DNA from 3 places in the Arthrobacter sp. K41 genome. Region 1 is predicted to be linked to each of the others. Evidence: riboswitches for the same ligand, from Rfam matches in the RefSeq annotation. Region 1 holds a riboswitch; each other region holds the start of a gene.
What was found. Region 1 has a riboswitch for S-adenosylmethionine ahead of AC5RTE_RS04090 (aminotransferase class V-fold PLP-dependent enzyme). Riboswitches for the same ligand answer to the same signal wherever they lie in the genome.
Positions count from the first base shown of each region.

Region 2: it holds a riboswitch for S-adenosylmethionine, as region 1 does, so the genes downstream of both, AC5RTE_RS16505 (DUF1737 domain-containing protein) here and AC5RTE_RS04090 (aminotransferase class V-fold PLP-dependent enzyme) in region 1, are expected to answer to the same signal.
Region 3: it holds a riboswitch for S-adenosylmethionine, as region 1 does, so the genes downstream of both, metX (homoserine O-acetyltransferase MetX) here and AC5RTE_RS04090 (aminotransferase class V-fold PLP-dependent enzyme) in region 1, are expected to answer to the same signal.

Region 1 is NZ_JBNHEW010000001.1:861,291-865,841, forward strand. It holds gene aroA (3-phosphoshikimate 1-carboxyvinyltransferase) at 1-591, shown strand, start outside; gene rsgA (ribosome small subunit-dependent GTPase A) at 575-1,690, shown strand; gene hisN (histidinol-phosphatase) at 1,739-2,551, shown strand; SAM riboswitch class IV at 2,711-2,824, shown strand; gene AC5RTE_RS04090 (aminotransferase class V-fold PLP-dependent enzyme) at 2,861-4,297, shown strand; gene AC5RTE_RS04095 (class I SAM-dependent methyltransferase) at 4,413-4,551, shown strand, end outside.
Region 2 is NZ_JBNHEW010000009.1:63,050-67,600, reverse strand. It holds gene opgC (OpgC domain-containing protein) at 1-1,597, opposite strand, end outside; SAM riboswitch class IV at 1,942-2,056, shown strand; gene AC5RTE_RS16505 (DUF1737 domain-containing protein) at 2,070-2,348, shown strand; gene AC5RTE_RS16500 (rhodanese-like domain-containing protein) at 2,345-2,755, shown strand; gene AC5RTE_RS16495 (O-succinylhomoserine sulfhydrylase) at 2,756-3,964, shown strand; gene AC5RTE_RS16490 (DUF1905 domain-containing protein) at 3,966-4,259, opposite strand; gene AC5RTE_RS16485 (glutamate--cysteine ligase 2) at 4,349-4,551, opposite strand, start outside.
Region 3 is NZ_JBNHEW010000003.1:170,042-174,592, forward strand. It holds gene AC5RTE_RS08445 (zinc-binding dehydrogenase) at 1-478, opposite strand, end outside; gene AC5RTE_RS08450 (MFS transporter) at 582-1,964, opposite strand; gene metX (homoserine O-acetyltransferase MetX) at 2,143-3,258, opposite strand; SAM riboswitch class IV at 3,271-3,386, opposite strand; gene AC5RTE_RS08460 (bifunctional o-acetylhomoserine/o-acetylserine sulfhydrylase) at 3,489-4,551, opposite strand, start outside.

The DNA.
Region 1 (4,551 bases):
GCCGGTCCCTTCCTGGCCGCTGCCCTGGCATCCGGCGGAACAGTCCGCATCCCGGACTGGCCGGAACAGACGCAGCAGGTGGGAGACCTTTGGCGGACCATCCTCACTGAAATGGGCGCGGACGTCACGCTTCGGGACGGCGTCCTCACCGTAACGGGCGGACCTGAAATCAAGGGCGCCGATTTTGCGGACACGAGCGAACTCGCCCCCACCGTGGCAGCGCTCTGCGCGCTGGCCACCGGCCCTTCCCGGCTCAGCGGCATAGCGCACCTTCGCGGCCACGAAACCGACAGGCTGGCGGCGCTGGTCACCGAGATCAACCGCCTGGGCGGTGATGCCGAGGAAACCAGTGACGGTCTGGTGATCCGGCCCGCCCAGCTGCACGCCGGCGTCGTGCGCAGTTACGCCGACCACCGCATGGCCACGGCCGGGGCAATCCTTGGCCTGGCAGTGGAGGGCGTGCAGGTGGAGGACATCGCCACTACCGCGAAAACGATGCCGGACTTCCCCCGGCTGTGGGCGGACATGCTGGCCCAGGCAGGGCCGGCCACAGCCCGCGCGGAAGGTACCACCAGTGGCGCGCAGCACTGACTCCTGGGATGAATCCGATGTCCGCATCAGGCCCAGCAAAAAGGGTTCGCGCCCGCGCACCAAAGACCGGCCCAGCCACGACGACGCCGTAACCGGCCGGATCATCACCGTTGACCGCGGGCGCTACACGGCAGTGGTGGGCGAGGACTCAGGAAACGAACGGGTTGTCATAGCCGCGAGGGCCCGGGAGCTGCGCCGCAACCCGGTGGTGGCGGGAGATTTCGTCTCCCTTGTAGGTGACGTCTCGGGCGAACCGGACACCCTGGCCCGGCTGGTGAAGATCCAGGCCCGCCGGACCCTGCTGCGGCGCAGCGCCGATGACACGGACCCGGTGGAGCGGGCTGTGGTGGCCAATGCGGACCAGCTGGTGATTGTGGTGGCTGCGGCCAACCCCGAGCCGCGCACCGGCTTCATCGACCGCGCCCTGGTGGCGGCCTACGACGCCGGGATCGAGCCGATCCTGTTGGTCACCAAGGCGGACGTTAAGGATCCGGCGGACCTGCTGTCCAACTACAGGCACCTGGACTTCCCGGTGATCATCAGCCGCACTGCGGACTCCAGCGCTTCAGGCATTGATGCCCGTTCGGACGACGGCCTCTCCGCACGGCTCGACAGCAAAGCCGTGGCTGAGCTCCGCGCGTACCTTGATGAGAAAGTCACGGTCATGCTGGGGCATTCAGGGGTGGGCAAATCCACCATGGTGAATGCCTTGACCGGCGCGGAACGGGCTACCGGCGGCGTCAACGCCGTGACGGGGCGCGGGCGCCACACCTCGTCGTCGGCGCTGGCGTTGAGACTGGCAGACGCACCGGTAGGCAGCTGGATCATCGACACCCCCGGCATCCGTTCATTCGGCCTGGCCCACGTGGATCCGGACCGGATCCTGCGCTCCTTCCCGGACCTCTCCCCCGGCATCGAGGACTGCGAACGCGGTTGCAAGCACACCGCCACGGCGGTGAACTGCGGACTCGACGCTTGGGTGGGCGGCGGCCACGCCGGCGCCACGGGGGCAGCACGGCTCGCTTCGCTGCGGCGCCTGCTGGGCACCGACCCACGCCTGGAGGCGCAGGAGACCAAGGAACTGGGAAGCGTCAACTGACAAGGCCGACCTCCCAGCAGAACCCCGCACAGACGGTAGTTTGGAACCATGATCCAACCCGCTTCAAGCTACAACGATGACCTGCGCCTGGCCCACGTCCTGGCGGACTCCGTGGATGACCAGACCATGAGCCGCTTTAAGGCCCAGGACCTCCACGTGGAGACCAAGCCGGACCTGACGCCGGTCACCGACGCGGACAAGGCCGCAGAAGAAGCCATCCGCGGCCAGTTGTCCCGGTCCCGCCCGCGTGACGCCGTGCTCGGGGAAGAGTTCGGCAGCACCGGCCACGGGTCCCGCCGCTGGATCATCGACCCCATCGACGGCACCAAAAACTTCGTCCGCGGCGTCCCCGTGTGGGCAACCCTGATCGCACTGGTGGATGAAGGCGAGCCCGTCGTCGGAGTGGTGAGCGCACCGGCCCTGGGAAAGCGCTGGTGGGCGGCCAAGGGCATGGGCGCCTACATGGGACGGTCACTGGCGGCCGCCACCCGGCTCCGCGTCTCCAACGTCGCCAACCTGTCCGATGCTTCGCTGTCCTACTCGAGCCTGGGCGGCTGGAAGGAACGCGGCAGCCTGGACAATTTCCTGGGCCTTACCGAGGATGTCTGGCGGACCCGTGCGTACGGCGACTTCTGGTCCTACTGCATGGTGGCTGAAGGCTCGGTGGACATCGCCTGCGAACCCGAACTCAACTTGTACGACATGGCGGCACTTGTGCCGATCGTGGTCGAGGCGGGTGGCCGCTTCACCTCCCTGGAGGGTGAGGACGGGCCCTTTGGCGGCAACGCGCTGGCCACAAATTCCATCCTGCACTCCGAGGTTCTCCGCCGGCTGAACCCTGACCTTGACGATCTCCTCTAAGCGTCTGCATCGAACAATCAGCGGCGGGCGCCTCCCCAAGGAGGCGCCCGCCGTCGTTTTCTTCGGCCATAGCGGGACTTTTCAGTCGGTGCGTAACAAAACGCTTAACATTCCAGCCGGCTTCGAACCTTCCTGCTGCATGTCCTACGCTCTTAACCAGGTCACGAGTGCCAGCGCGAAACCCCGGTTTGCTGGCCGGCAACCCTCCAACCGCGGTGGGGTGCCCCGGGTGACGACCAGGCCGGTCCGGAACGGATGCGGCAAGCGCGGATTCCCGGTACTGGGAGTCCTTTCAGAGTGAGGTCTGCCGTGACTACTGCCACCGTCTCCCCCAACGCCGCCGCCCAGCCAGAATTTGTCCAGTCTGATGCTGCCGCCTTCGACGCCCGCCGGGCTGTTGCCGGGCGGCCGCTTTCCGCCGTCACCGGCGCCGAAATCCAGGCGCCGCTGATCTCCGGCGGGCACGTCCGGTACGCCAACCTCGACTACGGAGCCTCTGCTCCCGCCCTCTCCGTGGTCTCGGCCTACCTCAACGAGATCCTGCCGTTCTACGCCAGCGTCCATCGCGGAGCCGGCTACGCGTCCCAGATCAGCACGTCCGTTTATGAAAACGCCCGCAACATCGTGCGCGGATTCGTGGGCGGCCGTCCGGATGATTCGGTGATTTTTACCCGGAACACCACTGATTCGCTGAACCTGCTGGCTGGATGCCTGCCGGAAACGGATGGCCGGCCCGACGGCGACGTCCTGTACCTGGACATCGAGCACCACGCAAACCTGCTTCCGTGGCAGGGCGTCCCCCACCGCAGCATTGTCGCCGCCGACACCATCGCCGGGACCATCGAGTCGGTCCGCGCCGAACTGGAGCAGGGCGGCGTGAGCCTGCTTGCTGTCACCGGTGCCTCCAACGTCACCGGGGAAATCCTTCCCGTCCGGATCCTGGCCACTTTGGCCCACGAACACGGCGCACGGATTGTGGTGGATGCCGCCCAGCTGGCACCGCACCGCCGCATCAATATCGCAGCAGACGGCGTGGACTACCTCGCCTTCTCCGGCCACAAGCTCTACGCACCGTTCGGCGCGGGCGTGCTGGTGGGACGCACGGACTGGCTGGACGCCGGAACGCCGCATCTCGCAGGGGGAGGCGCCGTCAAGGAAGCAAGGCTCGACGGCGTCAGCTGGGCCACCGGCCCGGCCCGCCACGAGGGCGGCTCCCCCAACGTCCTGGGCGCAGCCACGCTGGCACGCGCCACACAGGTGATTGCCGGGCTTGACCAGGACCAGTGGCACGCCCACGAGTCCGCCATCCGCTCGTACCTGGTGGAAGGCCTGCAGAGGATCGACGGCGTAACCGTCCACACGATCTTCAAGGACACGAACCCGGACACGGACACCATCGGCGTGGTCAACTTCTCCGTGGAAGGCTACGACGCCGGACTGGTGGCCGCCTACCTGTCTGCTGAGCACGGTGTGGGCCTGCGCGACGGCCGCTTCTGCGCCCACCCGCTGCTGAAGCGTCTCGGCCTGCCCTCCGGTTCACTGCGCGCCAGCTTCGGCGTCGGCTCACGCCTTGAGGATGCCGAACGGCTCCTTGCCGGCATCGAGTCGCTGCGCCGCCACGGCCTTGGGTGGGACTACGTGGTGGACGCCGGGCGCTGGGTCCCCGCCAACGACACCCGCACCTACCCGCACTGGGCCCCCAACACGCCGGGAACCGCCGGCGCGGCCCCCTGCCTCGACGACTGAGCTCCCTGCCGGGAGCTCCTGTTGCTGCCCGCTGGTTCTGCCTTCTGGCCTTGCCGGCACGACGGGTACGGTAAATTCGAAGGATACCCAGGGCATCAGGCGAAGGAGGCCACACGTGGTACGGGGTGGCCCCAAACTTGATCACGGACGGCGACGGGAGCTCGGCCAGAGCTTCCAGGACGGTGGCCGGCATTACCAGCAGGTCCGCCCTGGCTACCCGGAAGAATCCGCGCAGTGGCTGGTGCCGCAGGGAG
Region 2 (4,551 bases), on a different contig from region 1:
CGTAGGTGCGGCCGGCGGCGTCGGACCCGGCCCCGCCGGTGCCTTGGTCCACGAACGTGGTTAGGGTGTCGGTTTGGAAGAAGGGCAACAGCGAGGCCAGGAACACCCCCAGAAGGACCACCAGCGCCGTGAGGTACAGCTTTCCCGCCCGCCGCGAGGTCAGGTCCACCACTGTCCCGAAGTCTTCCTTGACCCTTGGTCCGTACACCATGCCCACCACCAGGCCGGAGAAAAGGACAAAGAGCTCCGCCCCGGACACGAAGCCCACGGCCTCCTGGGTGAGCAACTGAAACAGCGACGTCATCCCCAGGTGGTTGACCACCACAAAGACGATGGCCAGTCCCCGCAGCAGGTCCACCCGGGAATCCCTGGAGGAGGAGTCGGCGTAAGCCCACGCTGTTGCCGCGTTCACGCGCCGGGGAACCTGCCATAGCGCCACGAGCAGAATGACCAGCGCCGCGGCAACAGTCCAGGAAGCAGGGCCTGAAAGGGTGTTGGCCCGCACGTGCCCGCTGCCTGCCACAACCTCCGTGACCGGCCCGGTGACCAGCGGGGAAGCCTGCAGCCTCTGCCGGGCTGCGTCTGCGATGGCAGGGTTCCCGGTGAGCAGCCAGTTGATGCCAGCCACACCCGTGTCCCTGGTGTTTGTGCGTTCATCCCACACCACCGCGGCGGTCCTGGTGAATTCGGTTGATCCTGCGGCGCCGAGGACCTGGTCCCACCAGGAGGCTTTGATCTCCATTTCGGTGGCGCCGCCGGACGCCGGGCTGTAGAAGGCGGACGTCTGCAGCAGGAACGGCTTATCTTTACCCTCCGAATACGTTGCGTAAAAGTTTTCGCTACCCGATGCAGTAAGCATTTCCTGAAGTTCGCCCTGCCGGGGAACGGTATTGACGGGCGCCCCGCCGGCCGTGTCGTCGTGGAATGCTGTCAGCCCCACCCAGTCCACCGCCTCGTCCCCCGGATAGTAAGGGCTATAGGCCGCGTCCGAGCCGTCCCACGCGCCGTCGCGGTTGGTATCGAGCAGGGCGAAACCTTCGCTTCCCGGCACCGGCGCATTCCGGTGCCGGTTGAAGGGGTAGTCCTTGCCCAGGTAGGGCTCCCACACCATGGCGGTACGGCCGCCGTCGAGATTGTTGAAGGCTGCGGCGACGGCCTGGAAGGCGGACCGGTAGGCGCTGGGCTGCTGGCCCCATTCCACCCAGCTGGCATTCATGTCGGGGGCAAAACGGATCAGCACGTGGCCTTTGAAGTTGCCTGTCAGATCGGCCACTTCGCCGGCGAATGCTGAAGCGGTGTCTGCAGTGATCTGGTCCAGCGGAACCGTGGGCTGCACCGTGAGCATTGCATGTGCGCCTTGTTCACCTGACTGTTCCAGGAAGCCCCGGATGTCATTTTTCTCCGAGGCGCGGAACGGGATGGCTATGTCGTGCCCGAGCAGGGCCGGTGAGGCACCCAGGCGGCCGGCGAAACCGGCAGCGGTGTCCTCGCCCCATTCCAGCACAGCGCCCAGCAGCGGCTTGCCGTCGCCCGGAAAGGTCTCTGCCGCACGGGCTGGTCCCGCCGGCAGCACTATCAGCAGGACTGCCATCAGCATCAAAACAAGGAAGGCGGCCGTGGCGCGGGTCAGGACCAGCAAGCCGTTGCGGGAAGTCCGGGCAGGCAGCGGGCTGTTGTGCCCGCGCTTGGGCGCGGCGGCTGATGACGTGCTGATGGGACCCCCGAAGCTGATACTCCAATGACGGGGCGGCCTGCCCCAAAAGAACTTTATCCGGCATCAATATGTGCAGCACGCCAGGTGCCTTGACGCCGGGGCGAGTCCCGCCGTCGTGCGTTACCGAAACTGGCGTGCCGGCCGCTCAGCGGGCAGGGCCGGTTCAGTTACGGAACATGACGACGACGGCGGTGCGGGCATGCCCGCCAAGTGTTACGTTTTTTGTGAGTAATGAGTACCGGTGCCAAGCCCTGACTAACCGGTCGGCAACCCTCCTTCCGCGGCGGGGTGCCTCAGGTGAATACTCGGCATATCGACCGAATCGTGTTGCAAGCGTGAGAGAAGGAGATCCGTCGTGTCTGACGCACCTGCCCCTGAAGAGAGACTTTCGTACCGGCTCGTCACCGGCCCGGACGACCGGACTTTCTGTGAACGGATTTCGGCCGCCCTGGCCGAGGGCTACGTGCTTCACGGCAGCCCGGCCGCCACCACCAACGACGGCCAGGTGATAGTGGCGCAGGCCCTGGTCCTTCCGGCAGCGATCGCCTCCGCTGATGCCGCCGTTGCCACCGCGGTGGATAACCTTGAGGCCGCCGGCGAGGACCTCGAGTTCGACGGCGAGGGCCACGCATGAGCTACGCGGGAGACCTGACGCCCCAGGAGGCGTGGGACAAACTGGAGCAGGGAGCCATCCTCGTGGATGTGCGGACCGAGGGCGAATGGGCCCACATCGGCATTCCTGACACCAAGGCCACCGACAATGATCCGCTGTTCATCCAGTGGACGTTTCCGGGCGGCATTCCCAACCCCGACTTCATCAGTTCCCTCACCCAGCAGGCGCCGGAAGACTCATCGACGGAGCTGATCTTCCTGTGCCGCTCGGGGCAGCGGTCCATCGCGGCTGCGATTGCTGCCACCCAGGCCGGTTTTACGTCCTACAACGTGCTGGAGGGCTTCGAGGGCGAGCCGGACCGCTACGGCGAACGCACCGTCAACGGCTGGAAGAACCGCGGCCTGCCCACCAACCTCGGAAAGAACTAAGTGACCTTCAACGAAGACGCCGCCGGCTGGAGCAGCAACACCCAGGCCGTGCGCGGCGGGCTGGACCGCACCAATTTCCAGGAAACCAGCGAGGCCGTGTTCCTGAATTCCGGGTTCGTGTACGAATCCGCAGCCGCTGCTGAACGGGCCTTCACCGGTGAGGACGAGCGCTTTGTGTACTCCCGCTACGGCAACCCGTCCGTGGCCACCTTCCAGGAACGGCTCCGCCTCCTCGAGGGAACCGAGGCATGCTTTGCGACGGCGTCGGGCATGTCCGCGGTCTTTACCGCTTTGGGTGCCCTGCTGGCTGCAGGTGACCGCGTCGTGGCCGCCCGGTCCCTGTTCGGTTCCTGCTTCGTCATCCTGAACGAGATCCTGCCGCGCTGGGGTGTCGAAACGGTTTTTGTGGACGGGCCTGACCTGGAGCAGTGGCGCTCTGCGTTGTCCGAGCCCACCACCGCTGTGTTTTTTGAATCCCCCTCCAACCCCATGCAGGAAATCGTGGACATCGCCGCGGTCAGTGAGCTGGCACATGCCGCAGGTGCCACTGTGGTGGTGGACAACGTTTTCGCCACTCCCCTGCTGCAGCGCTGCGGCCAGCTCGGCGCCGACGTGATTGTCTACTCCGGCACCAAGCACATCGACGGCCAGGGCCGGGTGCTGGGCGGCGCCATCCTGGGCACCAAGGAATTCATTGACGGCCCGGTCAAGCAGCTGATGCGCCACACCGGTCCATCGCTGTCCGCCTTCAACGCCTGGGTGCTTACCAAGGGCCTGGAAACAATGGCCCTCCGCGTCAACCACTCCTCGGCGTCAGCCCTGCAGCTGGCCGAATGGCTGGAACAGCAGCCTGCCGTGAGCTGGGTGAAGTACCCGCTCCTGAAGTCGCACCCGCAGTACGAGCTGGCGGCCCGGCAGATGAGTGCCGGCGGGACGGTCCTGACCCTGGAACTGGCGACGACGGGTGCCCGCTCGGGCAAGGAGGCTGCCTTTGCGCTGCTGGACGGCCTCCGCATCATCGATATCTCCAATAACCTGGGCGACTCAAAGTCCCTCATTACCCACCCCGCCACCACTACTCACCGCGCGATGGGTCCGGAGGGCCGCGCAGCCATCGGCCTGAGCGACGGCGTGGTGCGGCTATCCGTGGGGCTGGAGGACGTGGACGACCTGATCGGCGACCTCGAACAGGCGCTGAAGCAGATTTAGCCTATACGGAGAGCTGGACGGCAATGCCGTCACCTGCACCGACCTGCGCTTTGTCCCTGATCTCCTTCTTCACCGGCAAAAGGTAGGAATCGCTCTTGGTGTCCCGGAACAGCGAGGTCTGCCAGGAGTGCTCTCCGACCTTCGCGGTGACCTTGATCGAGCCGAATGCCGTCCCGGCACCTGCAGCGCGGACCCGGATGTCATCAGCGATGTCCGGAGGCAGGGTCACAAAATGCCATCCTGCCTCACCGGGGTACAGCCAAAGTTCTGCTTCAAAGGAATACGAGGCCGTCACCCGCCGAGTATGGCACGAACCCGTTACTTGTGACCCGCGCTTCACAGCTGAGCTGGTCCTCGAGGACGCCCTGCTGCCCTTCCCGCCTACTAGGGCTGACGGACCCGCAGCAGATCGGGCGTTTCTTCGACCTTCGACAGATCCAGGGTGCCACGCATCGTCACCTCTACCGCATGCCTCACCACTGCGCCGAAGCCCAAATCCTCAGGTGCTGCAGCGGCCAAAGCTCTGTCGCGGATGCGGCGCTGTTCAGCTGCCCCAGTTCCACGGGCAATGACGTCCTCCACCCCTT
Region 3 (4,551 bases), on a different contig from region 1:
CCACCGATTCCCGCGCCACCACTGCATAGTCGGCGAACGCCGAGACCCCCAGGTGGTGGTTGATCCGTTCCCCTGCAGGCGTCCGCAGCAGGGCCTCGCCGTGCAGGAGGTCCCCGGTCCCGTTGACTTCCGCAGCGCGGTGGCAGAGTGCGGGGCGGCCTGCCCGGCACGCGCGGCAGGCACCGCAGCTGGGGACGAAGACGAGGACCACGTGGTCTCCGGGGGAAACATCCGTCACGCCCTCCCCCACTGCGGCAACGCGTCCTACGGCCTCGTGCCCCAGTGCCATGGGAAGGGGCCGGACGCGGGAACCGTCCACCACTGACAGGTCGGAGTGGCACAGGCTTGAGCAGGTGATGGTGATGCCCAGCTCGCCGGCCCGGGGTTCCGGCCGGTCGAGCTCCTCGACCCGAAGGGGGTGCGCGTCGGTGTAGCTCGTTCCGGGCGGGACAGTGGAGTAAAGAACGGCTGCTTTCATGGGAAATCCTGACTTCGTCGATGGGGCTGACGGCCGAACTGCCCGGGCCTGCGTTGTCGCGGGTCGGGCAGTCTGCGTGTTGTGCGGTGGCGGGTGCCGGAGCCTACTTCTTGGCCGCTGCCAGCAGGTCGGCCGTGCCCTTGGCGTCTGCCGCGTCCACGTCGTGGAGCGAGATGCCACGGGTCTCCTTGAGGAAGAACACCGAGATGGCGGTCACGATGCAGGCACCGAGCAGGTACAGGGCCACCGGGGTGGAGGACTTGAAGTTGCTCAAGAGTGCAGTGGCGATGATCGGTGCCAGCGAACCGGCAACGATGGAGGTGACCTGGTAGCCCAGGGAGACGCCAGAGTAGCGCATCCGGGTGGGGAACATCTCGGCCATGATTGACGGCTGCCCTGCGTACATCAGCGCGTGGAAGAGGAGGCCGATGGTGATGGCGGCCAGGATGACGATGTCGTTGGCGGTGTCCATCATGGGGAAGGCGAAAAAGCCCCAGGTTCCGCCGAGGATGGCGCCCGCCATGTAGACCGGCCGGCGGCCGAAGCTGTCGGACATCTTTCCCACGAGCGGGACAGCGCAGAAGTGGATGAAGTGCGCCACCAGCAGGAGCAGGAGGATCCGGGAGGTGTCGGTCTGGACGACCACTTTCAGGTAGGTGATGGAGAACGTCACCACGAGGTAGTACAGGATGTTCTCGGCGAAACGCAGGCCCATGGCGGTGAAGACACCGCGGGGGTAGCGGCGAAAGACTTCGGCGACGCCGTAGCCCTTCTTCTCGACGGTGACTTCCTTGCGGGCTTCGATGAAGATCGGGGCGTCCTGGACCTTGGTGCGGATGTAGTAGCCGACGATCACGATCACGGCCGAGAGCCAGAAGGCGACGCGCCAGCCCCAGCCGAGGAATGCTTCCTGGGAAAGCGTGGCAGAAAGGGTGAACAGCACGCCGGTGGCCAGGAGGTTGCCGAGGGGAACGGCGGACTGCGGCCAGCTGGACCAGAACCCGCGGGACTTGTTCGGGCTGTGCTCGGCAACGAGCAGCACGGCGCCGCCCCACTCCCCGCCGACGGCGAAGCCCTGGACGAAGCGCAGGAACACCAGGAGGGCCGGGGCCCAGTAACCGATCTGGGCAAAGGTGGGCAGGCATCCCATGAGGAAGGTGGCCACGCCCACCAGGATGATGCTCAGCTGCAGCAACTGCTTGCGGCCGAACTTGTCCCCGAAGTGGCCGAAGACAATGCCGCCGATCGGGCGGGCCACGAAGCCTACGGCGTAAGTAACGAAGGCAGCGATGATGCCGTCGAGTTCCGTCCCTGAGTTGGGGAAGAACATTTTGCCGAACACCAGGGTGGCGGCCGAGGCATAAAGGAAAAACTCATACCACTCAACTACGGTGCCGGCCATGGAGGCCGTCACTACTTTCCTCAGGCCTGTGGATTTGACGTCGGTTTCCTCTGGCCGCCGTGCGGCGGAGTGTTCCGTACTCATGTGAACTCCTTCGGCGTCGTCTTCGACACCACTGGGACAGTCTGTAGCGGATGCGTGTGGTTTTGGTCACGAACCGCCGGGTCCCATCGAGTATGGTCCTCCCAAACGCGCAGCTCAACGCCGAATGATGCAGAGTGCATCTGCATTAATGCACACGGGCAGGCTTGTGGGGCCGGGGTTACTCCGAAAGATGGTCCCGCAGCTGGCTCCCCAGCTGGGCGATCTCCGTGAGGAATCCGTCGTGCCCGATGGGTGCCTCGATAAGGTGGACGTCCACCTCGCCGGGGAGGGCACGGGCCAGTTCCCATGACTGGGACGGGAAGTAGAGCCGGTCAGAGTCCACCGCCGCTACAAAGAACCGTGCAGTGCAAGCGGACAGGGTCTGGACGAGGGCTCCACGCCCCCTGCAGATGTCATGGCTCATGAGCGCTTCGGTGATGGCGATATAGCTGTTGGCGTCAAACCTCTGGACCAGTTTGCTGCCCTGGTGGTCCAGGTAGCTTTCCACCTGGTAGCGCCCGCGCGCTGCAAGCTGCTCGCCTTGAAACGGTGATTCGGGAGCCTGCGGCGCACGGCCGAACCTGCCGTCCAGCTCGACCGGAGAGCGGTACGTGATGTGGGCGATCCGCCGGGCGAGGGCCAGCCCCTCCTCGGGGGCGGTGCCGCCGTAGTAGTCGCCGCCGTTGAAGTTGGCGTCCTGCCGGATGGCGAGCGTCTGTGCCTGGGCGAAGGCGATCTGTTCTGCCGTGCTCGCGGCACCAATGGAGATCACGGCGCAGCGCTGCACCCGTTCCGGAAAGGTGACGGCCCATTCGAGGGCGCGGGCGCCGCCCATTGAGCCGCCCAACACGGCGTACCAGCTCCGGATTCCGAGCTGGTCTGCCAGCCGGGCTTCGGCCACGGTGCTGTCCCGCAGGGTCACCAGCGGAAAACGCGAACCCCATGGTTTTCCGTCCGGGGCAGGCGACGAGGGCCCGGTCGAGCCGTAGCAGCCGCCCACAATATTTACGGACACCACGAAGAAGCGGTTGGTATCCACTGGTGCGTCCGGCCCGGCGAGTTGTTCCCACCAACCGGGCTCCTCGGTGTCGCCCCGGGTCACGTGGGTGCTGCCGGTCAGTGCATGTTCGATCAGGACGGCGTTGCTGCCGTCCTCGTTCAGGGTGCCCCAGGTTTCGTAGGCCAGAACAACGTCCGGCAGGTCACCGCCGGCTTCGAGCTTCAGCCCGCCGATGGAGGCGTAGCGGACAATGCCGTGTTCGGGGACAGTTGTACGGGTGACGGTAACCGTCATGGCAAGACCTCTTCTACGCGCTTGCCCGCCGTCATATGACCGGCAGGCCAGGTCTTCACCCGGGGCACCCCGCCGCGGAAGGAGGGTTGCCGGCCAGCAAGCCGGGGCTGTCACTGGCACTCATGACCTGGTTCGAGTGTACGAAACAGCCCCTGCCTGCCGCCAAGAGTGTGACTGGTTGTGACTTCCCCGGCCCGTTGCTGCCCCCGGGCGCCCACCCTGCGGGAGGGCTAGGCTCCGGTGGCCTCCTTGGCCGCGCGGAAGCCGGCTTCGAGGTCGGCCAGGATGTCATCGATATGTTCGATCCCCACCGAAAGCCGCACCAGGCCGGGGTTCACGCCCGCCACCACCTGCTGCTCGGGCGACAGCTGGCTGTGGGTGGTCGACGCCGGATGGATCACCAGCGACCGGACGTCGCCGATGTTCGCCACGTGGGAGTGCAGCTCCAGCGCGTCTACAAATCGCTTGCCCGCCTTCGCGCCACCGGCAAGGTTGAACGACACGATGGCGCCGGTCCCCTTGGGGCCGTATTTGCGGCCCCGCTCGTACCAGGGGCTGGAGGGAAGCCCCGCATAGGCGACCGATTCGACGTCGTCACGCGCTTCCAGCCACTGGGCAACTTCCAGGGCGTTGGCAACATGCCGTTCCACCCGCAGACTCAGCGTCTCCAGACCCTGGGCGATGAGGAAGGCGTTGAAAGGCGACACCGCCGAGCCGAGGTCCCGCAGCAGCTGCACACGGGCCTTCAGGATGTAGGACAGGTTCGCGCCGAGGGCACCGTCTGCGCCGAGATCGCGGGCGTAGACAAGCCCGTTGTAGGTGGGGTCCGGGGTGTTGAAGCCCGGGAACCGGGCAGGGTCCTTGCCAAAGTCGAACTTTCCGGAGTCGACGATCACTCCTGCAATGGCGGAGCCATGGCCGCCGAGGTACTTGGTGGCTGAGTGCACCACAATGTCAGCACCCCATTCGAGCGGCCGGATCAGGTACGGGGTGGACAGGGTGTTGTCCACGATCAGTGGAACGCCGGCGTCGTGCGCCACCTGGGACACGCCTTCGATGTCCAGGACGTCCTGCCGCGGATTGGACACCACTTCGCCGAAGAAGAGCTTGGTGTTGGGCTGGACTGCCCCGCGCCACTGGTCCAGGTTGTCCGGATCTGCCACGAAGGTGACTGAAATCCCGAATTTCTTGAGTGTGTGGGCAAAGAGGTTGTAGGTGCCGCCGTAGAGGCTGGGGCTGGCGACGATGTGGTCCCCTGCCTCGGCGATGTTCAGGACGGCAAAGGTCTCGGCG